2 linked regions of the Luteibacter rhizovicinus DSM 16549 genome follow. The protein of the gene in region 2 interacts with the protein of the main gene of each other region in a pairwise test. Links are inferred from orthologs where the notes say so. Each region holds a gene or a part of one and is shown on either strand. Other genes may lie near its edges. The genes, in order: def and BJI69_RS15515.

Region 1 (14,374 bases), 2.1 Mb from region 2 along the record:
GATCACCGGCGGCTGGCGCACCGGCGGCACCGGCCGCGCACCCATCTCGCCCATGAAGGGATCGAGCTTGGGCCAGCCGGTTTCCTTCACCGCGAAGTGGCCCATCTGCGCGGCGATCTCGCCGAACGCCTTGGTGTCCTTCGGGCCGGTGGTGCAATAGAGATCGAAAAAGCCGCGGATATAGATGTGCCGAGGCTTGCCTGCATTGAAACCGTGGAAGGTTTCGACCTTCACGCCAGGAAAGAAATGCGGCACGGCGTTGCTCGAGGTCACCACCGCAATGGGGTTGAAATGACGCACTTCCTCGGTCGTGCGCAGCCATGTCTCGCCGGCCACGAGGTCTTCGCCACCGGGACCGTCGAAGAACCACGCCGCCTCGTCGCCGCGTGCGCGGATCGCGTCCTGCAGCGGGCGCAGGATGGCCAGCGCATAGCGCTCCGAACCGTAGAGGAGGTAGTGCTTCTTCATGAGGAGGTTTCCGAGCCACGGTCCAGGCCGTGACGGTGCAGGGCCGTGGCGGCGGACTCGCGCGAGGCAGGGTTGTGCTGCATTTCGTAGTAACGCATGCGTTTGTAGACGGCGTAGCTGGCCGCGGTCTGGGCGATGATGAAGCCGCGCCAGCCATCGAGCATGGCCAGGCGGAAGACGTAATCCTTGATGAAAGCGAGCAGGAAGACGAACGGCGTCTGCCACATGCGTGGCGACTTGCCCTTGTCGTACCAGTCCCGGCATTTCAATTCGGAATAGCGCAACACCTTCAGCTGCTTCTCGACCAGGCTGGGGTTGTTCACGTGGTCGAAGGGAGCGCGAAGCGTCCGCGCGGCGCCATCGAAACGCAGCGATTCATGCACGCGTGCATCGGTCCAGCGCGCGCGGTCGCGGTGCCACAGCCGGGCCATCTTCTCGCCGACCGACGGCCGGTACCAGCGCATCGGTGCGCCCATGTAGATGGTGCGGCGGCGCAGGAACACGGCGGCGTCCGGGCTGGCCTGGATCGACGGCAAGGCCGCTTCCAGCTCGGCGGCGAGTTCCGGCGAAAGGAATTCGTCGGCGTCCAGGGCGATCAGCCAGTCGTGGCTGGCCTGGGTGGTGGCGAAGTTGCGTTGCGGACCGAAGCCCAGCCAGTCCTGGTGAACCACGCGCGCGCCGTGCGCCTGCGCGATCGCCACCGTGTCGTCGGTGCTGCCACTGTCGATCACCACTTTCTCGGTCGCGAACGGCACGCTGTCGAGGCAGCGGGCGATCGTATGCGCCTCGTTATAGGTGATCACTACAAGGGTCAGGGGGAGGCTCGCCATCGGGAAAGTCTAACCGAATCGGCCCGTGGGCCCGGACCGGCAAGGTTAAGGCGTTCCCGTTATCCTTCGCCCCCATGCGCATCACCGTCGCCATCATCACGTACAACTGGCCCGCCGCCCTCGAGCGCGTGCTCGAGTCGCTGGCCCGGCAGACCCGTCTGCCCGACGAGGTCATCGTCACCGACGACGGCTCGACCGGGGAGACGCGCCGTGTCATCGAACGGGTGGCCGCGACCTTCCCCGTGCGCCTGGTTCACCTCTGGCAGCCCGACGACGGGGCACGGATGAGTCGCGCGCGCAATCGTGCGATCGCTGCCGCCACGGGCGACTACGTCATCATCCTGGATGGCGACATGGTGGCCGAACCCCATTTCGTCGCCGACCACGAGGCGTTCGCGACCCGCGGTTGCTACGTGCAGGGCTCACGCGTGCTCAGCGACGAAGCGCTGACCCGCCGCATGCTCGCCGACGGCTCGGTCCGCGCCAGTTTTTTCACGCCGGGGATCGAACGTCGCCGTCACACCCTGCGCATACCCTCGCTGGCGCGCTGGTATGCGAAGCCCAGCCAGAAGACGCGCGGCATCAAGAGTTGCAACATGGGTTTCTGGCGCGAGGACCTGCTCGCGCTGAACGGCTTCAACGAGGGCATGACGGGTTGGGGTCGCGAGGATACCGAAATGGTCACGCGTGCTTTCCATGCCGGGCTGCTCCGCCGCGACCTGCGCTTCAGTGCGCTCGCCACCCACCTCTATCACCGTACCCGGAAGAATGTCGTCGACAATCCGAACGACCGCATCCTCGACGAAACGCGTCGGTTGGGCCTGGTTCGTTGCGAGTTTGGTGTGGATCAGCATCTGGCGGAGTTCTTCACGCCGCCGTTGGACGAGCGCCCGGCCTCAGCCTAGGGCGTCCAGCGCCGCGCCCAGGCGCGTCGTGAAGCTCGCCTCGTTGTCGAGGTACCAGCGCCGCGCGTTGTGGCCGAGCGTTTCCCGCTCGGCGGCCGGCATGGTGATCGCACGCGCCACGGCCTCCTCGAGCGCGGATTCGTCGAACCGCCAGGTGCGCGCGAGATGGAAGGGCCCGCCCTCCGATGCCCGCACGGGCAAGCCGCGGCTGGCGTCGATCATCTGGTTCATCGGCGCGCCGTCACAGCTCAGCACGACCGCGGCGCAGCTCATCGCCTCCACCAGGTAGTGCCCCCAGCCTTCCGTCTGCGACAGGCAGAGGTGGAAGGCGCAGGCGTTCTGCAGCCGGCGCACTTCGGCATCCGGCAGGTGCTCGCGCACGATGCGCAGGTTGGTCGCGCCGCCTTCGTCGTCCGCCGTGGGGCCGCCGCGAAGCACGGTGAGCGTGGGCCACTCGGGGTGACGCTTCCACACCGCGATCAGCCGCGCGGTGCCTTTCAGCTGGCTCGATCCGGCGGCATGGAGAAACCCACTGGGGTCGCGCGGCACGCTGGCGTCGTAACGGTCGCGGCTGCGAAAGCCGACTTCGCTCGCGCGCAGGCCGAGGGCGCTGAAGATCCGGGTCGCCTCATGGGTCTTGGTCAGCAGGGCGTCATAGCGACCGAGATAGCGCTGGCCGCGCGCGGACACCCATTCCGGGTTGGGCATGAGCAGGTTGCGTCGCGCCAGCCCGAAGCTCGCCGGACGCACATGTTCGAGCGAAAGGTTGATGTCGAAACGCGGCGCACCGAGCCACATGCGCAGGCGCATGCCGCGTAGCTTCCAGGCACCGTCATGCCGGCGCGAACCTAACCGGGACACCGTGACCTCGTGCCCGAGTTCGCGCAGCGCATCTTCCACCACACGGATGTCGTGCGAGAGGCCGCGCTGGTTGTCCCAGGCGAGCAGGTGGATGCGCACGATCAGGCGTCCGCGAGCGCGTCGCGCCGATCCGCCGGCGGCAAGGCGGTGGCCATGACGAAGCCGAGCACTAGAAAGAGGAAGAACGAATGCGGCATGGCGCGATAGAACACGTTGTCGGTCATGGCCGACAGAACGTACATCGTGATGACGGCGAGCCCCGCGGTGGCGAGCGTGGACGTCCATTCGTCGCGATCGTCCAGGCGCCGGACGAAGTGGATCGCTGGCAAGGCGAACAACAGAAGCACGATGAGAAGCGCCGGCACGCCACCGGTCGCGGCCGCCTCGAGGTACTCGTTATGCGGATGATCGTACTTGGCGATCGATTCGCTCGCCTCGCCAGTCGCGACCCTGGCGCGCGTGTACGTGCCGAACTGGTCCACGCCGACGCCGACGAGGGGGTGCTCACGGAAGGCCGCCCAGGCGGATTGCCACATAGCCATGCGCTCGCGCACCGGACCGGCCGAGTTGTCCTTGCTGAAGGTGGACATCTCGCCGCTGACCTCGCTGAAGCGCCGCACCACCTCGTGGTCGAGGGCGGTCGTGGCGGTCACGACGCCGACGACGAGCACGCCCACGAAGACCAGGGCGCCACGCCATTGGCGCGTACGGCGGATGTGCACCGCGATGACGATGAGCAGGGCCGGCAGGAAGGCCAGCATGGGGCCGCGGCTGTGCGTCAGGATGGCGCCGTAGGCGCCGATGGCGACGGCGATGCCGTGCAGCCAGCGCTCGCCCAGGGTAATGCGTGGCTGGATCAGTCGGATGATCGAGAACAGGGTCATGCACAGCGTGACCATCGTGAACTCGATCGCGCTCCAGTCGCCCCCGTTGATTCCATAGGCCCGGTCCACTCCCAACACGTGGCGCTGGACGATGCAGGAGCCACCGAGAATGAGGGTGGTGACCGCGAAGAAGGTCCAGATGGCACGCCAGTGAAGTCGTCCGGTGAAGGCCGCCGCCGTGACGAGGAATACCAGCGTCTGGGCGGGAAGATCGAGTTCGTTCCAGCCCAGGCGGTGGAAGGCGATATTGAACACCGCGTAGGCGAAACGCAGCACGCAGATGGTCACGATCGCCCAGGCGATCCGGTAGCGCAGGCGGGTTTCCGCGCGCGTGAACAGCATGACGGCGCCGGTGATCACCAGCGCCAGGATCGGCAGCGCCTTGGCCTTCCAGGGAACGGACACGGCAATCGGGATGATCGCCACGAGCGCACTGAGCAGAAGCGCTCGCCAGGAACGTGTGGGATCAGCGGCCGGAGTGGCTGCGGTCATGCATAACTTCCATGCGAATTGGCTCAGATGTTACATCACCGCTTGCGCAGCAACGCGTAGTACATGCCGTCGAGGTCGCCCTCGCCAGGAAGGATCTGCCAGCCGATGCCGGCTGCCTGACCCACGGGCAATGAAAGGGGTACGAGGTCCACATCGGCACGTTCGGCGACGAAGGCACCGACGACACCTTCGTTTTCTGCCCGGAGGATCGAGCAGGTGACATACAGCAGGCTGCCGCCCGGGGCGAGCAGTTCCCAGCACGCGGCCAGAATGCGTGCCTGCTGCGCGATCAGCGCAGGGATGTCGGCCTCGCGTCGGTGCAGGCGAACGTCCGGTCGACGCCGGATCACGCCCGTCGCCGAGCAGGGGGCATCGATCATGACCCGGTCGAACGCCTTGCCATCCCACCAGCCGGACGCGTCGCCGGCGTCGCCGGTGACGACCGTCGCCCGCAGGCCGAGGCGTTCGAGATTCTGGCGAATGCGCGGGATCCGTTTGGCTTCGGACTCCACGGCGACCAGGTGCACATTGGCCCGCTCCAGCGCATGGCAGGCCTTGCCGCCGGGCGCGGCGCAGGCATCGAGCACACGCTGGCCGTTGGCGAGGCCGAGGAGATCCGCAGGTACCTGGGCAGCGCCGTCCTGAACCGCGAAGTCGCCCTGGGCAAAGCCGGGCAGCCGGGTGACATCGGTGCTGTGTGGCAGCACCAGGCCATCGGCGAGCCAGGGATGAAGCTCGACGGCCTGGTCAGCGCCTGTCAGGCGCTCGACGACGTCTTCGCGGGTCGCACGGTTGCGATTGACGCGAAGCATGAGCGGCGGTTCCACGTTGGACGCAGCCATGATCGCCTCCGCCTGTCCGGGCCAGTCGCGGGCGATCACGGCGGCAAGCCAGGCCGGATGCGCATGTCGCGTCGCCGGTGTGGCATCCAGAGCGACATTGAGCGTCTCGCGCTCGCGCTGCCAACGCCGCAATACCGCATTGACCAGGCCAGCGAGCCGCGGGCGGCGCAATTCGCGCACGGCCTCGACGGTGGCCGCGACGGCCGCATACGCCGGCAACTCGAGCACTTCCAGCTGGATCAGGCCGATGACGAGGAGCGCATGGATCTTCGGGTCGTTGCGCCGGATCGACTTGTCCAGAAGACGGTCGATCGCTGCGTCGTATCGCGGCCACCAGCGCGCGCCTTCGTTGAGCAAGGCGGTGAGCAGGGCGCGGTCGCGGGAATCGGGAAGGCGGGGGAAGGCGCGGTCGGCCACCTCACGCAACGAGTGGCCCGACAGGGCGATATCGGCCAGCGCTTCGGCAGCCAGGGCGCGCACCGAGATGGGTTTGTTCACGAGACGGCCTGCTTCAGTTCCGGCCGGGCGTTGAGGTAGTCGGCGGCACCGATCGGACGGCCGCCCGGGCGCTGCACCGTAGTGAGGCGTAACGCCCCGACAGCGCAGGCGATATCGATGCCGTCACGCGTGGCGGCGATGACCTGGCCGGGCTCGGCGCTATGCGTCACCTCGATCGCTCGTGCGGACCAGATGCGCAGGCGCTCGCCGGCGACATCGGCCTCGGCCACCGGCCAGGGATTGAACGCCCGGACCTTGCGCTCGAGGGCGAGGGCGGCAAGCGCGAAATCGAGTCGCGCTTCGGCCTTGTCGAGCTTGTGGGCGTATTCGACGCCCGCTTCGGGCTGCGCGCGCGCGGCCAGCGTCTCGCCGGCCATCGTGCGACGGAGTCCTTCCGCGAGTGCGTCCGCGCCCAGCACGGACAGGCGGTCGTGCAGGCTGCCGCCGGTTTCGTCCGCCGCGATGGCGGTGCGTCGCTCGATAAGGACAGGACCGGTATCCAGGCCCGCCTCCATCTGCATGAGGTCGACGCCGGAGGCGTCGTCGCCGGCGAGGATGGCCCGCTGGATCGGCGCGGCCCCGCGCCAGCGCGGCAGCAGGGAGGCGTGCACGTTCCAGCAGCCCAGCCGCGGAATGGCGAGGACCTTGCGCGGAAGGATCAGGCCATACGCCACCACGACCATCAGGTCGGGCGCATAGGCGGCAAGGCGATCGCGGTCGGCTTCCGCCTTGAACGATGCCGGCTGCTCCACGGGGATGCCGGCTGCGATCGCCGCGGCCTTGACCGGGCTCGCGGCCAGCTTGCGCCCTCGTCCGGCGGGGCGATCGGGCTGGGTGTAGACGGCCACGACCTCGGCGCCGCTGGCGCGGCAGGCCTCGAGGCAGGCAACGGAGAAGTCGGGCGTTCCAGCGAACACCACCCGCAAGGGACGCACCGGCGCGCTCAGGCGCTTGCCTTGCGCTGCTTGTCCATGCGCTTCAGGAGCATCCCGCGCTTGAGCGGCGAGAGGTAGTCGACGAAGACCTTGCCGGCGAGGTGATCCATCTCGTGCTGGATGCAGACGGCCAGGGGGCCTTCCACGTCCACCATGATCTCGGCGCCCGAGGCGTCCTGCGCGCGAACCTTGACGTGCAAGGCGCGGGTCACATCGGCATAGATACCCGGGAAGGACAGGCAGCCTTCCTGATAGACCTGCTGACCGTCCCTCTCGAGAATCTCGGGGTTGATCAGCACCATCGGCTCGTTCCGGTCGTCGCTCATGTCCGCCACCAGGACGCGCTTGTGCACGTTCACCTGGGTGGCAGCCAGGCCGACGCCGTTGGCGGCGTACATGGTTTCGTACATATCGGCGACAAACTGCTTCAGTTCGTCGTCGAAGACGGTGACCGGGGCGGCGACGGTGCGCAGGCGCGGGTCAGGAAATTCCAGGATAGGTAGGGTGGACACGGTGTCACCTTGAACGTTTACGGGCCACTGTGGCGCGTCGTGCCTGGAAAAATGCGGGCAAGTCGGCGAAATCCAAGCAGCGCGACCCTGTAGGATGGCCCCGTATTCTACGCGCGCACCAGGGGCCGGGCGAGCATCCGGACGTATTGTGCCCGTTAACGATTCAGTTACACTCGCGACAGCACCGGGGAAGGGGGAAATCCCGCATGATCAAGAAGTTCGCCATGCTGCTGGGCGGCATGTTTTTCACCGTGGCCGTTTATGCCGCGGCGGCCCAGCTCCGTCCCGATCACCCGGACACCTATACGGTGCGCAAGGGCGACACACTGTGGGACATTTCGGCGCGCTTTCTGAGCAAGCCGTGGCTCTGGCCGGAGATCTGGCAGGCCAACCCACAGGTGCGCAACCCGCATCTGATCTACCCGGGTGACGTGCTGAACCTGTCGATGAATGGCGGTAACGCCCATCTCGGGCTCCAGCCGCGCGTGCGTACCGATGCCGATGCCGTCACGGCCATCCCGCTGGCGGACCTGCGCATGTTCCTCAAGGAACTGCGTGTGATGAACGCGGACGAGGTCGAGCAGGCACCGTACCTGGTCGGCTTCGAAGAAAGCCGCCTGCGTGCCACCCCGGGCAACAAGATCTACGCCAAGGACCTGAACTCGGCCAGGCCGGGCCAGCGCTGGGCCATCGTCCGTCCGACGAACCGGTTCCGCGATCACGACGGCGATCCGGGCAACATCGACATGCTCAACAATCGTGAGCATGGCTCGTTCGTCGCCGACGAACTCGACAGCGACGCCTCCATGGCGCCGGGCCCGTGGCGCGAGGATTCTCGCCACGACACCCACAATGGCCGGGGCACCGACCAGGGCGTCGAGGTTTCCGTCATCGGCACGGCCGAAGTCATCGCCACCAATGGCGAAGTCGCCAGCCTGATCCTTGTCGATTCGACGCTCGAAGTCCGCAAGGGCGATCGCCTGATGCAGATCGACGACAAGCCGTACGACCCGTACTTCTACCCGCACGCGCCCAAGGCGATGCCGGCGGATGCCCGCCTGATCGGTTTCACCGATGCGCTCAGCGGTGCCGGTAGCCGCCAGGTGGTCTCCATCTCGGCCGGCACGGCGGATGGCATCGACAACGGCACGACGTTCACGGTCATGAGCCAGGGCGACAAGGTCCCCGACGAAGTGTCCGGCAACTACGAGCGTCGCGACACCTCGCCCAAGGTGCAGCTGCCGGATGAGTATGGTGGCCACGTCATGGTCTTCCGTACCTTCGACCATGTCAGCTACGCCCTGGTCATGGATGCGCTGCGTCCGCTCAGGAAGGGCGACAAGCTCACCCTTCCAGAGTAAGCCGCCTAGGCCCGCCCCTACCTCCGGTGGGAGCTGGCTTGCCGGCAGTGACGATGAGACGGCCGCCCCCTGGGCGGCCGTTTCCACTTCCGCCGGCAGCCGGTCGGGCCTCTACACTGGCCGGATGATCGATTCCGACGACCTCCGCGAGTGGCTGATCCTCCTTCGTACCCCGGGCATGAATGCTCGTCGCCTCCGCGAGGGCCTGGTCAGCCGGGGCGGTGCCACTCCCCTGCTTGGCTGGCTGACCCGCCACGGAGACGCGCTCGGCGCGGAGGGGCGCGCCTGGGTTGCCGCTCCGGACGAAGCCGTCCTGGCTCGCGACCTCGCCTGGCTGGCAGGCGACGACCAGCGGCTCCTGCGCTGCACCGATGAGGATTTCCCGCCTCAGCTCGAGGCCATCCCCGACCCGCCGGCCGCGCTCTTCGTCAAGGGCGACGCCTCGCTGCTCCTGCGCCCCCAGATTGCCATCGTCGGAGCCCGCCGCGCCCAGGCCCCGGGTCTGGCCAACGCCAGGCGCTTCGCCGAAGCGCTCGCCGTGGGTGGCCTGCTGGTCACCAGCGGGATGGCCGACGGTGTCGATGGCGCGGCCCACGAGGCCGCCCTGGATGCCGGCGAGCCCACCATCGCGGTCATCGGGACCGGTCCCGACCGGGTTTACCCGCGCAAGCACCACGCCCTGGCGCGACGTATCGCGGCTCACGGCGCCCTCGTCAGCGAATACCCGCCTGGGGTGGCTTCGCACGCGCGCCACTTTCCCCAGCGCAACCGGATCATCGCCGGGCTCAGTCTGGGCGTGCTGGTCATCGAAGCGGGGCTGCGATCGGGGTCGCTGATCACGGCCCGTGTCGCCGGGGAACAGGGGCGCGAGGTCTTTGCCCTGCCGGGATCCATTCACAATGCGCTCGCCGAAGGCTGTCACGCTCTCATCGCCGAGGGTGCGCGCCTGGTCCAGCGAGCCGATGAGATTCTAGGCGTACTGGCGCCTGCGGCGGTCGAACTGGGTGCCGAACTGCGGGCACGCCTGGAACGATCCGACGCCGGCACGGCAGTCGGACGGCGCAAGACGGGCCCGTTCGACTGGCGCCAGGATGAGGAATATCGCCGCCTCCTCGACGCCATGGGTTACGATCCCGCCTCTTTGGACGCCCTGATCGGTACGACGGGCTTCACCGCCGGCGCACTGTCTTCGATGCTTCTGATGCTGGAGCTCGAGGGCGAGGTTGCCTCCCTGCCCGGGAACCGCTATCAGCGTGTGGTCTGATCGCCGACGCTTGACAGCCGTCACGGCGATATGTTTCCAACTAAATATATACATACGCTGGGGTTCACTCGCCCCGACGGACTTCGGAACCGACTAACGCATGGCTAAGAACCTCCTCATCGTCGAATCGCCGGCCAAGGCCAAGACGATCAACAAGTACCTGGGGCCCGACTTCCAGGTGCTGGCGTCGTATGGCCACGTGCGCGACCTGCGACCGAAGGAGGGCGCGGTCGATCCCGATCACGGCTTCGCCATGGCCTACGAGGTCATCGATCGCAACGAGAAACACGTCGACGCCATCGCCAAGGCGGCCAAGGCGGCGTCCAGCATCTATCTCGCGACCGACTTGGATCGCGAAGGTGAGGCGATCTCCTGGCACATCAGCGAGATCCTCCGCGAGCGCGGCCTGCTCGAGGGCAAGGACGTCCAGCGTGTGGTCTTCAGCGAGATCACGCCGCGCGCCATCAAGGAAGCCGTGGCCAACCCGCGCAAGCTGTCCCACGACCTCGTGGACGCCCAGCAAGCCCGCCGCGCCCTCGACTACCTGGTCGGCTTCAATCTGTCGCCGGTGCTCTGGCGCAAGGTGCAGCGCGGCCTGTCCGCCGGCCGCGTGCAGTCGCCGGCCCTGCGCATGATCGTCGAGCGCGAGCTGGAGATCGAAGCCTTCACGGCACGCGAGTACTGGACCATCCAGGCCAACATGGCCCACCCGCAGGGCGACTTCGACGCCCGCCTGGTCAAGCTCGACGGCAAGAAGTTCGAACAGTTCGACCTGACCAACGAGGCCGATGCCACGGCCGCACGCGCGGCGCTGGAGAAGGCTGCCGCCGGCAAGTTCACCGTGGGCGAAGTGACCAGCCGTGAGCGAAAGCGCCGTCCGGCGCCGCCGTTCACCACCTCCACGTTGCAGCAGGAGGCCGCGCGCAAGCTCGGCTTCTCGACCAGTCGCACCATGCGCGTGGCCCAGGGCCTCTATGAGGGCGTGTCGTTGGGTAGCGAGGGCAACGTCGGCCTGATCAGCTACATGCGTACCGACTCGGTGGCCCTGTCCGACGACGCCGTGTCCGAACTGCGCGAGCTGATCGCGCGCGAATACGGCAAGGGCGCCTTGCCCGACGCCGTCCAGGTCTACAAGTCCAAGTCGAAGAACGCCCAGGAAGCGCATGAGGCGATCCGCCCCACCTCGGCCATGCACATGCCGCGCACCGTGGCGTCGTTCCTCAACGACGACCAGCGCAAGCTTTACGAACTGATCTGGAAGCGCACCGTCGCCTGCCAGATGGTCCACGCCACGCTCAACACGGTCTCGGTGGAGTTCCCGGTCGAGCAGTCGGCATTCCGCGCCACCGGTACCACCGTGATCGATCCGGGCTTCCTCGCCGTCTACGAGGAAGGCAAGGATCAGAAGAACGAGGACGACGACGAGCAGCGTCGCCTGCCGCGCCTGGCCCAGGGCGATGTCGTGCCCGTCGCTGCCGTCGTGGCCGACCAGCACTTCACCGAGCCGCCGCCGCGCTTCTCCGAAGCCAGCCTGGTCAAGACGCTCGAGGAATACGGCATCGGCCGCCCGTCCACGTATGCAAGCATCATCCAGGTGCTGCTCAGCCGTGAGTACGTGCTGCTGGAAAGCCGCCGCTTCCGTCCGACCGACGTCGGTCGCGCCGTGAGCCAGTTCCTCTCCGGCCACTTCGCGCAGTACGTGGATTACGACTTCACCGCCCGCCTCGAAGACGAGCTGGACGCGGTGAGTCGTGGCGAAGAAGCCTGGGTGCCCCTGCTCGAGCGCTTCTGGCTGCCGTTCAAGACCCTGGTGGACGACAAGACCGAATCGGTCGATCGCAACGAGGCCACCGGCGCGCGCGAACTGGGCGAAGACCCCAAGAGTGGCAAGCCGGTCTCGGTACGCCTGGGTCGCTACGGCGCCTACGCGCAGATCGGCAGCAAGGATGACGAGGCCAAGCCGACCTACGCCAGCCTGCGCCCCGGCCAGAGCATGCACACGATCACGCTCGAGGATGCGATGGAGCTGTTCAAGCTGCCGCGCAACCTCGGTCAGTCCGAGGCGGGTGAGGACATCACCGTCGGCGTCGGTCGCTTCGGTCCCTTCGTGAAGCAGGGCAGCACGTATGCCTCGCTCAAGCCCGAAGACGATCCGTACACCATCGAGCTGCCGCGCGCGCTCCAGCTGGTGCAGGAGAAGCTCGAGGCCATCGCCAACCGCATCATCGCCGACTTCGGCAACGACATTCAGGTGCTCAACGGTCGCTACGGTCCGTACATCACCGACGGCGAGAAGAACGCGCGCATTCCCAAGGACCGCGAGCCGAAGACGCTGACCCTGCCCGAGTGCGTCGAGCTCCTGGCGGCCGCGCCGGTGAAGAAGCCGCGTGGCGGCAAGGCGGCGAAGAAGACGGCCACCAAGAAGGCCGCGGCCAAGAAAGCGGCGACCAAGAAGGCCGCCGCGCCGAAGGACGCCACGGCCAAGAAGACGGCCGTAAAGAAGACGGCGGTCAAGAAGACGGCAACGAAGAAAGCGGCGACGAAGAAGACGGCAGCGAAGAAAACCGCCGTGAAGAAAGCCGCCGCCAAGAAGGCGCCTGCCAAGTCCGCGGCCGCCAAGGCGGTATCCCCGTCCGTCGACTGACATGCACCAGTACACGACGGCCACGGTCGACGCTGCCGCCGCGCTCCTGCGTGGTGGTGGTGTGCTCGCTTATCCCACCGAGGCCGTGTATGGCCTCGGCTGCGATCCGCACCATCGCGCCGCCTTCGACCGCCTGTTCGCGCTGAAGGGACGGCCGGCGACACAAGGCGTGCTGCTCATCGCCGCCGACTTCGACCAGATCGCACCCTATATCGATCTCGCCGCCGTGCCGGCGGCGGTACTCGCCGACGTTCGGACCTCCTGGCCCGGGCCGCATACCTGGATTTTTCCACGTAGCGAGCGGGTCCCCGAGTGGGTCGCTGGCGCGCATGCGGGCATTGCCTTGCGCGTGACCGCGCACGCGCCTGCGGCGGCCTTGTGCCGCGCCTTCGGCGCGCCGCTGGTCTCGACCAGCGCCAACCCCCACGGTGAACCGCCCGCAAGGGACGTTGCCACCCTCGAGCGCTACTTCGGCGATCGCCTGGATGGCGCGCTCGAGGCCGCGCTGGGCGGGCAGGAGCGACCCACCACCATCCGTGACGCCCTCAGCGGCGCTATCATCCGCGCCTGAGAGGGGGAGTCAGCCGTTGTCGATCGTCCATTCCGAGATGTCCGGGCGCCCAGGCGCACCGTCGCTGCCGTTGCTCGTTGGCTCGCTCTCCCGCGTCGTGGCCTGGCGCGACGGACATGCCGTCACAGCGACGACCTTCCTGGCCCACGTGCGTCAGGTGGCGGCCTCGCTTCCCGACGCCGAGAGCGCGGTCAACCTCTGCGAGGATCGCTACGCCTTCCTCGTCGCGTTTACGGCCCTGGTGCTGCGCGGCCAGACGAACCTCCTGCCGCCCTCACGTGCCGCCCACGCCGTCGACGAAGTGATGGCGAATCATCCCGGCGCCTACGCTATCGGTGAGCTCGACCTGTCGCCCTCACCACCGGGTTACCTGCGCATGCCGGCGCTCGACGATGTACCGCCCGCCGAAGGGAGTATTCCGTCCATTCCGGCAGACGCCGTGGTCGCCATCGGCTACACCTCGGGATCCACCGGCAAGCCGAAGCCGAACCTCAAGACGTGGGGCAGCTTCGTCGCCAGCAATGCCGGCAACGCCAGCATGCTCGGGCTCGCGATCGGCGATGCGTTCCATGTCGTGGCCACGGTGCCGCCGCAACACATGTACGGCATGGAGATGTCCGTACTCATGCCGCTGCTTTCCGACGTCAGCGTGCATGCCGGTCGGCCCTTCTTCCCGGCGGACGTCGCGACGGCGCTCGCCTCGCTACCCGAACCGCGCGTGCTGGTGACGACACCGGTGCACCTGCGTGCCTTGATCGAATCCGGCGTCGGCCTGCCATCACTGGCCGCGTTCGTATCGGCCACGGCACCGATGCCTGTCGAACTGGCCCGGTCGGCCGAATCCCACTTCGATGCACCGTTGTACGAAGTTTTCGGTTCTACCGAAACCTGCGTCTTCGCCAGCCGGCGCACGGCGATCGACGACGACTGGAAGCTCTACGACGATGTGGTGCTGCATCCGCAGCCCGATGGCACGTTGGTCGACGCGCCCCAATTGGGCGAGCCCATCGTGCTGGCCGACATCGTGTCGCTGCACGACGAGGGGCGTCGCTTCCGTCTGCGCGGGCGCAACACCGATCTGCTCGAGATTGCCGGCAAGCGTGCCTCGTTGGGCGATCTCAACCGCCGTCTGCTCGCCATCGACGGTGTCAGCGACGGCGTGCTGTTCCAGCTGGACGAGGCGGACGCCGCGGGCATTCGCCGTATCGCAGGCCTCGTCGTTGCCCCCACGCTGACCGTCGACGCCGTTCTCAACGCACTACGCCATGCCATGGACCCGGTGTTCCTGCCCCGGCCGTTGCGCCTGG
Region 2 (14,171 bases):
CAAGGGATGATACTTTATAACATTGCGGAAGCCAAGAAAATCAATCCTTTCCGTCTGACCGGACAATCACTCTTTCCTGTGGGAGCCGATTCAACGGCGATAACCAGACTGCCGAGCCCCTTCACGGACCAGGCGACATGCCTCAACGGCAGTTCTTGCAGATGCCGTGCACTTCCAGCGTCTGCGCCTGCGGACGGAACCCGAACGCCTTGGCCTGTGCCTCGATCAGGTCGGCCACGCGCTCGTCGCACACTTCCTGGGCGCACTGGCACTTGTCGCAGATCAGGAAGGGCACCTGATGCGACTCGGCCGGATGGTGGCAGGACACGTAGGCGTTGATCGACTCCAGCTTGTGAATAAAGCTGTTCTCGAGCAGGAAATCGAGTGCCCGATAGACCGTCGGCGGCGCCGCATTGCCGTGCTTCTCGCGAAGACGGTCCAGCAGGTCGTAGGCCTTGACGGGTTTGCCTGCGCTGGCGACCAGCTCGAGGACTTCACGACGTAACGGCGTCAGCCGCAGGCCACGCTCGTTCGAGGCGTGCTCGACCGCCGCGACGAAGCTGCGTGCGTCGTCGTGGTGCTCATGATCGTGTCGGTGGGCGGCTTGCGTGGTCACATCGAATCCTCGTGTCCGTCAGTCTAACATGAGGCCACGTCAGCGTTTTTTCGAGCCCGGTAACGGTGGGGGCTGCGGGCCGCCGACCGGCGATGACGGCGGCAGCGGCGGCGGGCCCCGCTTCGGTATGAAGGGGATGACCCAGCCAAAGGGACCCAGGACGAGCGCCCCGACGATGCCTGCCATGGTCCTCCCCCGCCACCAGCCCAGTAAGGCGCCGACGGCGATAAAGAAGACCTGCCAGGCAATCAGGTTCCACCAGGGGACCAGGCCCATCAGGTTGCTGAAGATGCGCAGCGACGCACCGGGGTCGTCGGGATCGACCCCTTGCATCGCCCGCGCGAGAAGCTCATCCACGCGAGCGGGCGAGCGCCTCGTCGATGCGCGAGATGGCACCCTCGCGACCGGCGAGGTAAATGGTGTGCTCGATCGACGGCGACACCTGGGTGCCCGTCATCGCCACGCGCAGCGGCGCGGCGACTTTGCCCATGCCCAGCTCCAGCGACGCCGCCACGCGCTCGACCGCGCCGTGAATGGCCTCGGGCGTCCACGCCGGCAGCGCGGCCATTTCGGCCTTTGCCGCTTCGAGCGCGGCCGGCGCCGTCTCGGTGCGCAGGTGCTTCTCGATGGCTTTGTCGTCCCAGGCCAGGATCGGGCCGTACCAGATCGTCGCGCGCTCGGCCATTTCCTTGAAGGTCTGCACGCGGTCACGCAAGGCGACGACGACATCGGCCGGATTCGGGCCCTTCGCCGGATCGATGCCGATCTTCTCCAGATGCCAGGCCAGCTCGAGACCGAGCACGGCCGGATCGTCCGTCTTCAGATAGTGCTGGTTGAGCCAGGACAGCTTGTTGACGTCGAAGCGCGACGCCGCCTTGTTGACATCGGCGACGTCGAACAGGGTCTTCATATCGTCGACCGAGAAGATCTCCTGGTCGCCGTGCGACCAGCCGAGTCGAACCAGGTAGTTGAGCAGCGCATGCGGCAGGAAGCCATCGTCGCGATACTGCATGACGCTCACCGCGCCGTGGCGCTTGGACAGCTTCTGGCCGTCCGGGCCCAGGATCATCGGCAGGTGCGCGAACTCGGGCACGGGTGCACCCAGCGCCTTGTAGATGTTGATCTGGCGCGGCGTGTTGTTGACGTGGTCGTCGCCGCGAATCACTTCCGTGATGCCCATGTCGATGTCGTCCACGACGACGGCGAAGTTGTAGGTCGGGAAGCCGTCCGAGCGGAAGATGACGAGATCGTCGAGCTCTTCATTGGACCACTCGATGCGCCCCTTCACCTTGTCGTCGAAAACAACGCTGCCGGTGGCCGGGTTCTTGAAACGGATGACGCGGTTCGGATCGTCACGCATCGGCTCGTCGCGATCGCGGTAGTAGCCGTTGTAACGCGGCTTCACGCCTGCAGCCATCGCCGCGTTGCGCATCGCCTCGATCTCTTCCTTGGTCTCGTACGCGTAGTAGGCCTTGCCCTCACGCAGCAGCTGCTCGGCGACCTCGCGGTAACGATCCATACGCAGGGTCTGGTAGTACGGGCCTTCGTCGTGCACGAGGCCAAGCCAGGACATGCCGTCGAGGATGGCCTGTACGGCCTCCTGCGTGGACCGCTCACGGTCGGTGTCCTCGATTCGCAGCACGAACTCGCCGCCGCGGCGGCGGGATTCCAGCCAGCAATACAACGCGGTGCGGGCACCACCAATATGCAGGTAGCCGGTGGGACTGGGAGCGAAGCGGGTACGGACGGTCATCGTGTGGGTCGTTCGGCAGGCAAGACCGCGATTTTAACCCAGCCATGCTGTCATATGCCGGTCATGCCCCGATAACCGCCCGGACACGCCATTGCGCGAGCATGCGTCAAGCCAGGCCAGAAGGGGCACCGCCATGCGAGTCGGCATCGTCACCGAGACCTACGCACCGGAGGTCAACGGCGTAGCCCTTACCGTCCAGGCGCTCGCCCGCGGGCTCGTCCGGCGGGGTCACTCCGTCGACCTCATCCGGCCGATCCATCCGGAGACGCCGCCACTGAGCGATGCCGGCATGGAGGTTCTGGCCGTCGAAGGCGCCGCCCTGCCTCGCTACGCCGGGCTCCGCTTCGGCCTGCCCGCCCGCTTCCGCATCGAACGCCGCTGGCGCGCGGACCGCCCCGATGCGATCTACGTGGCGACGGAAGGCCCGCTGGGCTGGACCGCTGTCAGCGCCGCTCGTCGGCTCGGCATCCCTGTCGCCACGGGGTTCCACACGCGATTCGACTTCTACGTCGGCCATTATGGCTTCAGCGCCCTGACACCCATCGTCCGCCGCTACCTGGCCCGCTTCCATCGCCGGGCGCAGACGACCCTCGTACCGACGGGCCAACTCGCCAGCGAGCTCAACGATCTCGGCGTCCACGACGTGCGTGTCCTTCGACGCGGCGTCGATACCGCGCGCTTTCATCCGGAGCATCGCGATGAAGCCCTGCGCGACAGCTGGGGTGCCGGTCCCGACACGCCGGTAGTACTCAGCGTCGGGCGCGTGGCACCGGAAAAAAACCTGCACGTGGTCATCGAGGCCTATCGCGCACTCGCACGTCGGGTACCTCACGCACGCTGCGTCATCGTCGGCGACGGCCCGGGCCGGGCAGCGCTCGAAGCGGCTAACCCGGATGTGATCTTCGCCGGCACGCGCCGCGGCGATGAACTGGCTGCGTTCTACGCCAGCGCCGATCTCTTCGTCTTTCCCAGCCTCACCGAAACCTTCGGCAACGTCGTGCTCGAGGCGATGGCCTCCGGCATCCCGGTCGTCGCCTACGCCGAAGCCGCCGCGCGTGAGTTCATCCGCAACGGCCAGAACGGCATTCGCGTCGCGCCAGGTAACGAAGGCGGTCTGATCGAACGCGCGGCCACCCTGGGTGCCGATGCCACGGTGCGTACGGCCATGGGGCATGCCGCACGCGTTTCTGTCGCCAACCTCTCGCCCGAGTCGGTCGTCAACGACTTCGAAGCCATCATGCGATCCCTGTCCGAGGAGAATGTCCATGAACGGAGCACCGCCGTCGCCGCGTAGGGCGAGCCTCGATCGCCGCATGTGCGTCGCCGCCAATCGCTGGGGAGCACGCCGGGCCATCGGGATCTTCTTCGGCGCCATCAGCCGGCTCGGCGATGGCGTTTTCTGGTATTCGCTGATGACGGTCATCGCGCTCGTCGGCGGCTGGCACGGTGTCGCTGTGGCCGTCCAGATGGCCGTCACCGGTCTGACCGCACTGATGCTTTATCGCGTACTCAAGCGCTGGACGCGCCGTCCGCGACCGTTCCGCACCTGTCCCGGCGTCATCGCCCACGTACCGCCGCTCGACGAATTCAGTTTTCCGTCCGGGCATACGCTGCAGGCCGTGGCGTTCACCGTTGTCGCGGTGGCGCACTACCCGATCCTCGCGCCTTTCCTGATCGGCTTTGCGGCGCTGATCGGAGCGTCTCGTGTCGTTCTTGGACTGCACTATCCGAGCGATGTGCTTGCCGCGACCGTGATCGGCGCGGGTCTTGGCAGCTTGTCGCTGTGGGCGGAGCGCGTGCTGGTGTGACGCCATGTGGCGCGCTAGCCAGACCAAAAACACAAAAAGCCCGACCGAGTCGGGCTTTTTGCTATCGCCGCTGAAGCGGCTCCCACACCCTCACATCACGCGGCGGCGCGCGGCGCCTTCTGCATGATGCCGAGCATCGCGCCGAGCTTGTCGCGCATTTCGCGGCGATCGACGATGACGTCGATGGCGCCGTGTTCGACCAGGAAGTCGGGACGCTGGAAGCCTTCCGGAAGGGTCTCGCGCACGGTCTGTTCGATGACGCGAGGTCCAGCGAAGCCGATCAGGGCTTTCGGCTCGGCGACATTGATGTCACCCAGCATGCCCAGGCTCGCCGAGACACCACCGGTGGTCGGGTGGGTGAGCACGGAGATGTACGGCACGCCGGCGTCGCGCATGCGTGCCAGCGCAGCCGAGGTCTTCGCCATCTGCATCAGCGAAAACAGGCCTTCCTGCATGCGGGCGCCACCCGTGGCGGCAAAGCACACCAGGGCACTCTTGTCGGCCAGGGCGCGCTCGGCGGCCCGGGCGAACTTCTCGCCGACCACCGAGCCCATCGAGCCGCCCATGAAGGCGAACTCGAAGGCGACCGAGACCACCGGACGATCCAGCAGACGGCCGGACATCGCGATCAGCGCGTCCTTCTCGCCCGTGGCTTTCTGCGCCGCGGTGACGCGGTCCTTGTACTTCTTCTGGTCCTTGAACTTCAGTGCGTCGACCGCTTCCATCTTCGCCCAGAGCTCGGTGGTGCTGCCCTCGTCGAAGAAGGCGTTCAGGCGCACGCGCGCGCTGATCGCGTGGTGATGGCCGCACTTCGGGCAGACCATCAGGGACTTCTCGAGCTCCGGCTTGTAGAGGACCGTGCCGCAACCGGCACACTTTTCCCACACGCCCTCGGGCACCTTGCCCTTGTTATCGCCGGCCGCGCGCTGCTGGGCGCGGGTCTTCGGCGTCATGATTTTCTGCAGCCAGTTCATCGTTGTCTCCGTGGATCCGTTCTAACGCAACGGCCGTTCAGCGCGCGTCGAGCGCAGCGCGGATCGGCGCGAGAAATTCGTGTGCCCTGCCCGCGAGATCGTCTGCCGAGGTCGCGCCGGAAAGGCGGTCGACCAGGGCACTGCCGATGACCACGGCGTCGGCGAAGGCGCCGATCGCCACGGCACTGGCCGCGTCGCGAACACCGAAGCCGACGGCTACCGGTGCCTTCGACTTCGCTCGGATACCCGCCACGCGCTCGGCGATGTCGCCGGTGCTCAGCTGGGCGGCCCCGGTGATGCCAGCGAACGACACATAATACAGGAAGCCCGCGGCGGCCTCGCTGAGGGCGGTCAGCCGCGCTGCCGTGGTCGTCGGCGACGCCAGCAGGATCTGGTCGAGGCCGGCTGCCCGGAGCGGTGCGAGCACGTGCGACTCCTCCAGCGGACAATCTACCATCAGGACGCCATCGACACCCTTCTCCACGGCATCTTCGGCGAACTCCTCGTAACCATACATCTCGATGGGATTCAGATAGCCCATCAGGACGATCGGCGTTTCGTCGTCCGTCTCACGAAATGCCGCGACCCAGGCCAGTACATTGTGCAGGCCGACGCCCTTGGCGATGGCGCGCTCGCTGGCGTGCTGGATGACCGGGCCATCCGCCATCGGGTCGGAAAACGGTACGCCAAGCTCGATCACGTCGGCGCCGGCGGCGACCAGGGCGTGCAGCATCGGCACCATGTCATCGGGCGACGGGTCGCCTGCGGTGACGAAAGGAATCAGACCCGTGCGGCCGGCGGCCTTCAGCGCCGCAAAACGACGTTCGATGCGGCTCATCAGAGTTCGATCCCTTCACGCTCGGCGATCGTGTGCACGTCTTTGTCGCCACGACCGGAAAGATTGGCGAGCACGAGGCCGTCCTTCGGCAGCTCGCGTGCGAGCTTGATCGCCTGGGCGATCGCGTGGCTCGACTCCAGCGCCGCGAGGATGCCCTCGGTACGCGCCAGCAGGTGGAAGGCTTCCAGCGCTTCGTCGTCGGTGATGCCGACGTACTCGGCACGGCCGGCATCCTTCAGGAAGGCATGCTCGGGGCCGACGCCGGGATAATCCAGGCCTGCCGAGACCGAATGGGTTTCGACGATCTGCCCGTTCGCATCCGACAGCACGTACGTGCGATTGCCATGCAGTACGCCCGGCTTGCCGGCGGCGAGCGAGGCGGCGTGCCGCCCTGTTTCGATACCGTCACCGGCCGCCTCGGCGCCGACGATGCGCACGTCGCGGTCGTTGAGGAACGCGTGGAAGATGCCGATCGCATTCGACCCACCACCGACACAGGCGGTGACGACATCGGGCAGACGGCCGAACTGCTCGAGCACCTGCTCGCGCGCTTCGCGCCCGACGATGGCGTTGAAGTCACGCACCATCTGCGGATACGGGTGCGGGCCGGCGACCGTGCCGATGATGTAGAACGTGTCGGCGACGTTGGTCACCCAGTCGCGCATCGCCTCATTGAGCGCATCCTTGAGCGTCTTCGAGCCCGAGGTGACCGGCACCACGTCGGCGCCGAGCAGGCGCATGCGATAGACGTTGATCTTCTGGCGCTCGATGTCCACGGCGCCCATATAGACCACGCACTTCAGGCCCATGCGCGCGGCGACGGTCGCACTCGCCACGCCGTGCTGGCCAGCGCCGGTCTCGGCGATGATCCGCGTCTTGCCCATGTGCCGGGCAACCAGCGCCTGGCCCACGGTGTTGTTGATCTTGTGCGCGCCGGTGTGATTGAGGTCTTCCCGCTTGAGCAGGATGCGCGCGCCGCCGACATGCGCGGACAGGCGCTCGGCGTGATAGACCGGACTGGGGCGACCGACGTAGTACTTGAGGTCGCGATCGAGTTCGGCGATGAAAGCGGGATCCGTCCGCAGCTTTTCGTACGCGGCGGTCAGTTCGGCGAGCGGCTCCATGAGCGTCTCAGCCACGTAGATGCCGCCGTAAGCCCCGAAGCGCCCATGCGCATCCGGATAGGCGTGGAAATCCGCGATCTCGGTCATTGCCTTCTCGTTATCGTCGTACAGCAGAAATGAAGCGTTCCATCTTAGCCCGATCCTTGATGCCGGGCGACGACTCGATCCCGCTGGAGACGTCCACGGCCCAGGGCCGCGCCACGCGAATGGCTTCGGCCACGTTGTCGGCATCCAGGCCGCCGGCAAGGATCAGGGGCTGCGCAAGATCCTTCGGCATCAACGACCAGTCGAAGCACTGGCCGCTACCGCCCTGCTCGCCGAGGCCATGGCCATCGAGCAGCAGACCGGCCGCGCGAGGGAACCGATGCAGGCGCTCGAGCGCACTCGCGCCCTCGCCCATCGCGATGGCCTTCGTGTAGCGGACTCCGTAGGCAGCGCAGTCCTCGTCGGTTTCGTCGCCGTGGAATTGCAGCATGTCCGGACGCAGGACGCGCAGCACTTCGTCGATGAACGCAGGCTCATCGTCCATCACCAGCGCGACGGTCGTGATGTAGGGCGGCACCGCGTCGCGCAGCCGTGCCGCGGCGGTCGGGTCGACGAAGCGCTTGCTGCGCCGTGTCATCACGAAGCCGATGGCATCGACACCCAGGCCAGCAGCCAGCTGTACGTCGTCCAGGCGGGTGAGTCCGCAAAACTTGATCCGGGTCATAGCGTCACTTCCTGTGGCAGCCCCCAGTGGGCTTCGTAAAGAGGACCGAGGAAAGTCAGGCCTTCCGCCGGTGCCGTCGCACCTGCAACCTCGCGGTCGCGGCCAGCGAGCAGTTCGGCCATCCAGCCGACGCTCTCCTCGCCGCGCCCGATCCGCAGCAGCGAGCCGACGATGTTGCGCACCATGTGGTGAAGAAAGGCATTTGCTTCGATTTCCACGACGACGTGGATGTCTTCGCGAAAAACACGGATCGAGCGCACGTTGCGGCGCGCATGCGCGGCCTGACAGGAAATGGCCCGGAACGCGGTGAAATCGTGCTCGCCGACGATCGCTTGCGCGGCCTCGTTCATCGCCTCGGCATCGATCTGGCGACGCTCCCATGCGACGAAGCGCGCATCGAGGGCGGGACGGACGAAACGCGGCAGGATGCGGTAGCGATACCGGCGGGCCCGCGCGGAAAATCGTGCGTGGAAGTCGTCCGGGACCGGCTGCGCCCAGGTCACCGCCACCGCGTGCGGAAGGTTGGAACAGGCACCGAGGATCCAGCCACGCAGGTCGCGCACCACCTCCGTATCGAAGTGGACCACCTGGCAACGGCCGTGCACGCCGGCATCGGTGCGGCCGGCGGCGGTCACTTCGATGGGCGCGTGGGCGACGAAGCTGAGCGCCTGCTCCAGCGAACCCTGCACGGTCTTCGCATGGCTCAGCCGCTGCCAGCCGAGAAAGTCGGTGCCGTCGTATTCGACGCCAAGGGCAATACGCATGGGGCGGTTCGACACGGTGGAAACGGTAAAGGGTAGCACCCTGCTTAGGGCGGCACCCACAACCCCGCCCACGGCAACCCACAAATGTAGGAGCCGATTCATCGGCGATAGCCAGGTTACGGTACCCCCCACCACCGCCGGCACAGACGGCTCGGCTGTGCCGTCGCTCTTTACACTTGGGCGTCTCGCGGGGAGACCTTGGTGTCCACCCTCGCTGCTCAGACAGGTCCTCCGCGTTCCGTAAAGGAAAGGCCGCTAACGCGGCCGTGTACTTAATCTGGCCTACGGCCGCTCCACTTGTGCGGAACTCGCCTCGAGGGTGGACACCAAGGTCTCTCACGACGATACGGTTAGCTCGAAGGCGAGCCGGCAGGACGGTTGCGGTCGCCGAAGTGGGCCGTTACGGCAGACGTGCGGGTACGTACACTCCGGCTTGGTGAGCGCCTTCCTCGCTGCTGCGCTGTCTAGGGCGGAGGATCGCGACCGGCTCGCCGGGTCGACCGTTTGGCGATGGCGATGGCGACGAGCCGGCAGCCAAAGCAGCGTTGCTTCGTCGGCTCGACTCGCACGAACCTCAGGGATGGGAAGAGTCTTCGGTGTCCACCCTCGAGGCGAGTTCCGCACAAGTGGAGCGGCCGCAGGCCAAATAGAACCATGGGCCGCGTTAGCGGCCTTTCCTTTACGGAACGCGGGGGACCTGTCTGAGCAGCGAGGGCGGGCACCGAAGGCTCTTTGCCTCACCCCCCAGCGAGAGTGGACACCGAGTGAACCGATAAAAAAAGCCCCGGGCTGGCCGGGGCATTTTTTAAGAGCATCGCCGATGAATCGGCTCCCACAAGGGGGTGGATCGGGTCAGACGATGTCGTTGAGGATCCGCTTGGCGGTGTCCCGCTGCATCTGCGTGCCTTCCGACATCACTTCGTCGAGCATGAGGCGGGCGCCTTCGGCGTCTCCCATGTCGAGGTACGCGCGGGCCAGGTCGAGCTTGGTGTCGACCGGGTCGTCGCTGAAGCTTTCCGGGTTGTGGTCGGCAAGCGGCTCTTCGTCGGGGAAGGTCGGCTCGTCGAAACGCGGAAGGTCATGGGCGGAGGTGGCAGCCGCTTCGGTCTCGTCATTGAACGACCAGGATGCGCGGTCGTCGCTGACCGGAACCGCATCGCTCGCGACGTTCCCGGCCGAACCGTGTGCCGGTGCCTCGCCGTAGAGCGAATCCGGCGCGTCGGCGTCGAAGACGCCCGGTGCGTTCGGACGACGCTCGGCCTCGGCGCGCTGCACGGGCGTCAGGTCGAAGTTGAAGTGGTATTCGCTGTGCTTCTGCGGCGTCGGCGCGGCCGGACGATCATCCTCGTCCGCACCCGTCACGTAGTTGCCGAGGTCGAACTGCTCGACGGCGGCCACGTCGTCGACCGGGTGAACGGCGCCCGGCTTATAACGGTCGTGGTCGTCAGGGAGGCCACCCTCGTGATCGTACGGATCATCGATCTCGTCCACCGGCACGCCGCCGAACAGCGGGTGGCTGGGAGCGAGGTCCTCACCCATCGTGACCACTTCGCGCCATTCCGGCTGCTCCGGGTCGGCAACGTGGGCGAACATGGCCTCGGCGGCGGCTTCGAAATGCTCGACGTCACGGCGACCGTAATACAGGCTCACCAGCTCCAGGTGCAGGCCGATGTCGTCCGGGTGTTCGGCCAGCGCGTCGAGGATCTCGCGCTGATCCTGGTCCATCGCGTCGTTGTGACCGAAGGTGTCGAAGTTCGGCTCACGGGCGAAACGATCCGCTAGGGAGGCGGATGCCGGACCCGCTACGACCGAGGTCTTCTTCCGGCCGAATACGGCGGCGACCAGGAGCAGCAGGATGACGATCGCGCCGCCGCCCCATGCCCAGGTCTGCAGGTACCAGGGATCGTCCTCGACGACCGTCGGCGGCGTGACCTTGTGTACGGGCGGCTTGGCCGCTGGAGCGGGTGTCGCCGCGACCGGCGCCTGGACCGGTGTCGTGACGACGGCGGGAGACGACACGGTGGCCGCATGCGCGGGCGCGACCGGAGCCGCTGCGACGACGGCGGCCGTCGCCGGCACGGCCGGCGAGGCGGCCGGAGCCGCCTGTGCGGGAGCCTGTGCGGGTGCCGCCACCGTGGCGGCCGTTGCCGGCTGCCCTGCGGCCTTGCGCGTTTCGGCCAGCTTGCGCTGAAGCTCGGCGATCTCCGAGTCCTTCAGGCTGATCAGGCGCTGGTTCTTGGTATTGATTTCTTCGAGATCGCCGATCCGCGACTTCAGCTCGGCGCCCTGCTGCTTGAGCGAGACGACGGACTCCTGCGAGGTGCTCAGCTCCTGCTTCAGGCCAGCCACCTGGGCGTCGCCCGTGCCGTCCTTGGTACCGGCACGGGTGGACGCCGCGTCACCACCTTCCTTCGAAGGGACGATGGCGAGGCGATCGTTAGCGGGAGCCGCCGCCTTGCTCGGTGCCTGCGCCGCACCCGTGGAGGCGGCGTCGGCCACCACGGAGGGCGAGCGAGCCGCCCCCGAGCGCCATGCCTCGTTCTGGCGGCGCACTTCGGCGAGCGCCGCCGCAGCCGACTGGGCCTGGACGTCGTCGGCGGAAGGAATGCGCAGCACGGCGCCGGTCTTCAGCGCATTGATGTTGTCGCGGTAGAAGGCGTCAGGATTGGCCTTGTGCAACGCCAGCAGGACCTGGTTGATGTCGGCGCCACTGGTGTGGTCGCGAGCGATCGTCGACAGGTTCTGGCCACGCTGCACCGTCACCGAGCCATCAGCCGAGGACGCGGTGGCGCGGGCAGGAGCCGGCGTCGATTCGCTGCGCGAAGCACGCGATTCGCTATGCGCGGGCACGCGGGACGGCACGTCCGAGGTGCGCGACGGCTTGGCCGCAGGCGCACTGGCCGTCGTGCCGGCCGTGGACGCCGGGGTACCCGGCGGGTCGAGCAGCATCGTGATCTCACGGACGACCTTGTTGCCGTCGGTGGAGACCTCGACCAGGAAATCGAGATAGGTATCGCGCACCGGTGCGGTGCTGGTCACCTTGATGACCGGCTGGCCGCTGGCGTTCTTGGCCACCACGAAGGTGAGCGCCACCGGCAGGCCGCCGCGGTTCAGGCCCGCGCGGGAGAACGCCTCTTCCGAGGCGAGGGCGACATGGACGTTATCGATCTTGCTCGATACGCCAGTCAGTGGGATTTCCGCTACCAGCGGCTGGTCCATGGTCGAGCGCACCTGGACCGGGCCCAGGTCCTGCGCCAGGGCGTGACCGCCCCCCGTGGCAAGCGCCAGCATGATCGACAGCTTCAACGTACGGTTCATTACTCGCTTCCCCCGAACTAATACCATGCTGACGGCACGCCTCTTTCGGGCGGTCGGCCGCGAAGGCGCCACTGTAGTGCACCCCAGCAACAACTAACAATAGCGAGTACGGGCAGTTACGCGACAACGTTGAGTCGGTCGCGAGGCCCGTACACGCCCCCCTTACATGTTATGGCTTGCGCTGGGCGTTCAGCTCGCGCTCGAGTTCGGCAATTTTCCGGTCCCGATCGTCCAGCTGGCGACTTGCGGCATGCGTATCGGACTCCAGCGCGTCAACCCGGGCCTTGAGCTGCTTCACGTTGGCGTCCTCCGCCTTCGCCTCCCCCTGCACTGCCACGACCTTGGCACGGGTCACGGCGGCGGGGTCGGCCTGCGCCGCCTTCGTCTGGGATTGCTGGGCGGCGGTCGCCAGGGGCGAGAGCACAACGAGCAGGCAGGCGATGGCGGCGCGATGCTTCATTACAGATAGTCCTCGATCAGGATCTCCGCGATCTGCACGGCGTTGAGTGCCGCACCCTTGCGGATATTGTCGGACACGACCCACAGGTCGAGCCCGCGGTCGTGGGAAATGTCTTCGCGGATACGGCCGACGAAAACGGGATCCTTGCCGGCGACATCGCCGACAGGGGTGGGATAGCCGCCCGGCTTGCGCTCGTCCTGCACGACCACGCCCGGTGCCGCTTCCAGCAGTTCACGGGCGCGCTCGGCGGTGATCTTGTCGCGCGTCTCGATGTGCACGGCCTCGGAGTGGCCGTAGAACACCGGCACGCGCACCGCGGTCGGGTTCACCTGGATCGAGGGATCCTCGAGGATCTTCCGGGTCTCCCAGACCATCTTCATTTCTTCCTTGGTGTAGCCGTTAGGCTGGAAGTCGTCGATCTGCGGGATGACGTTGAAGGCGATCTGCTTGGGAAACTTGGAGGTCTCGACCTCCTGGAAATTGAGCATCTGGGCGGTTTGCTTGCCCAGCTCCTCGAGACCGCTGCGACCCGCCCCGGATACCGACTGATAGGTGGCGACGTTGATTCGCTCGATGCCCGCCTCGCGGTGGATCGGCGCCAGCGCCACCAGCATGCCCATGGTCGAGCAATTCGGGTTGGCGATGATCCCGCGGACCGTGTACTGGGCGATGGCGTGCGGGTTCACTTCCGAGACCACCAGGGGAATGTCGTCCTGGTAGCGGAATTCGGAGGTGTTATCGATCACCACGGCGCCGGCCGCGGCGGCGCGCGGGGCGTGCTCCCGGCTGACCGAGCCGCCGGCCGAGAAGAAGGCGATGTCGACGCCCTCGAAGTCGTACTTGGCGAGATCCTGGACGACGTAAGGTTTTCCGGCGAAGTCGACCGTACCGCCCGCCGAGCGCTCGCTCGCCAGGGGTACCAGTTCGCTGACCGGAAAATCCCGCTCGGCGAGGATCGAAAGGAGGGTTTCGCCGACCGCGCCGGTCGCACCCACCATGGCCACCTTGTAACTCGTCTTCTTGCTCATTTTCGCTTTCGTCAGGGCGTGGAGAAACAGGTCAGCTGGCGTCGGCCAGCACACCCGGATTGATGATCGTGGGTGGCCGGCCGGCGTGAGGACCATGTCCGAACGCCGCCAGCACATTGTCCACAGCCAGAGCCGCCATATCGCGACGTGTGTCGCGACTTGCGCTGGCGATGTGCGGACTGAGCACGATATTTTCGATTTTCAGCAGATCGGGGTGCACCGAAGGCTCCCCTTCGAACACATCCACCCCCGCCGAGGCGATGGTGCCGGTGGCCAGGGCGCGAGCGAGCGCGGCATCGTCGACGATGCCGCCACGGGCGATATTCACCAGCACTGCCGTCGGCTTCATGGCCTTCAGCTCGGCCTCGCCGATCGCGTGGTGGTTGGCCGGCGTGTAGGGCAGCACGAGGATCAAATGATCGGACTGGGCCAGCAGGCTGGCCTTGTCGACATAGGTCGCCGCGCATTCGCGCTCGAGTGCGGCATCGAGCCGCGAGCGGTTGTGATAGATCACCCGCGCCCGAAAACCCGCGGCGCGACGGGCGATGGCCTGGCCAATGCGGCCCATGCCGAGGATGCCGATCGTCTTGCCATGGACATCCGCGCCGAGCCAGCCCTCGAACCGCGATCCATGCCACTGGCCATCACGCAGCCAGCGCTCGGCCTCGCCGACGCGGCGGGCCGCGGCAAGCATCAGCGCCCAGGCGTAGTCGGCGACTGTCTCGTTGAGGACGTCGGGCGTGTTCGAGGCACCGACGCCAGCCTGGGTCAGGGCATCG

The links.
Region 1: the proteins of BJI69_RS15515 (region 2) and def interact in binary tests that used the Escherichia coli proteins (3 or more experiments, as listed by UniProt). The link is inferred for Luteibacter rhizovicinus DSM 16549 from one-to-one orthologs.

Annotation. Positions count from the first base shown.
Region 1 is NZ_CP017480.1:1,293,098-1,307,471, reverse strand. What follows is about bases 5,476-8,453. They hold def (peptide deformylase), read right to left. Parts: upstream 7,228-8,453; coding sequence 6,724-7,227; downstream 5,476-6,723. Other genes in these bases: BJI69_RS05985 (LysM peptidoglycan-binding domain-containing protein), read left to right, coding at 7,434-8,453; fmt (methionyl-tRNA formyltransferase), read right to left, coding at 5,777-6,706; rsmB (16S rRNA (cytosine(967)-C(5))-methyltransferase RsmB), read right to left, coding at 5,476-5,780. Outside these bases: BJI69_RS06025 (CDP-glycerol glycerophosphotransferase family protein), read right to left, coding at 1-468; BJI69_RS06020 (glycosyltransferase family 2 protein), read right to left, coding at 465-1,298; BJI69_RS06015 (glycosyltransferase family 2 protein), read left to right, coding at 1,373-2,203; BJI69_RS06010 (glycosyltransferase family protein), read right to left, coding at 2,195-3,163; BJI69_RS06005 (O-antigen ligase family protein), read right to left, coding at 3,166-4,440; more of rsmB, read right to left, coding at 4,476-5,475; more of BJI69_RS05985, read left to right, coding at 8,454-8,588; DNA-processing protein DprA, read left to right, coding at 8,713-9,852; BJI69_RS05975 (DNA topoisomerase I), read left to right, coding at 9,953-12,496; L-threonylcarbamoyladenylate synthase type 1 TsaC, read left to right, coding at 12,498-13,067; BJI69_RS05965 (AMP-binding protein), read left to right, coding at 13,105-14,374. UniProt on the Escherichia coli protein: Removes the formyl group from the N-terminal Met of newly synthesized proteins. Requires at least a dipeptide for an efficient rate of reaction. N-terminal L-methionine is a prerequisite for activity but the enzyme has broad specificity at other positions.
Region 2 is NZ_CP017480.1:3,385,408-3,399,578, reverse strand. The notes cover bases 11,379-14,153. They hold BJI69_RS15515 (aspartate-semialdehyde dehydrogenase), read right to left. Parts: upstream 13,393-14,153; coding sequence 12,364-13,392; downstream 11,379-12,363. Other genes in these bases: BJI69_RS15510 (2-hydroxyacid dehydrogenase), read right to left, coding at 13,424-14,153; BJI69_RS15520 (hypothetical protein), read right to left, coding at 12,074-12,364; BJI69_RS23065 (motility hub landmark protein FimV), read right to left, coding at 11,379-11,904. Outside these bases: BJI69_RS15575 (transcriptional repressor), read right to left, coding at 143-616; BJI69_RS15570 (hypothetical protein), read right to left, coding at 656-973; gltX (glutamate--tRNA ligase), read right to left, coding at 966-2,369; BJI69_RS15560 (glycosyltransferase family 4 protein), read left to right, coding at 2,503-3,663; BJI69_RS15555 (phosphatase PAP2 family protein), read left to right, coding at 3,635-4,177; accD (acetyl-CoA carboxylase, carboxyltransferase subunit beta), read right to left, coding at 4,273-5,151; trpA (tryptophan synthase subunit alpha), read right to left, coding at 5,189-5,989; trpB (tryptophan synthase subunit beta), read right to left, coding at 5,989-7,200; BJI69_RS15535 (phosphoribosylanthranilate isomerase), read right to left, coding at 7,211-7,822; tRNA pseudouridine(38-40) synthase TruA, read right to left, coding at 7,819-8,586; more of BJI69_RS23065, read right to left, coding at 9,439-11,378; more of BJI69_RS15510, read right to left, coding at 14,154-14,171.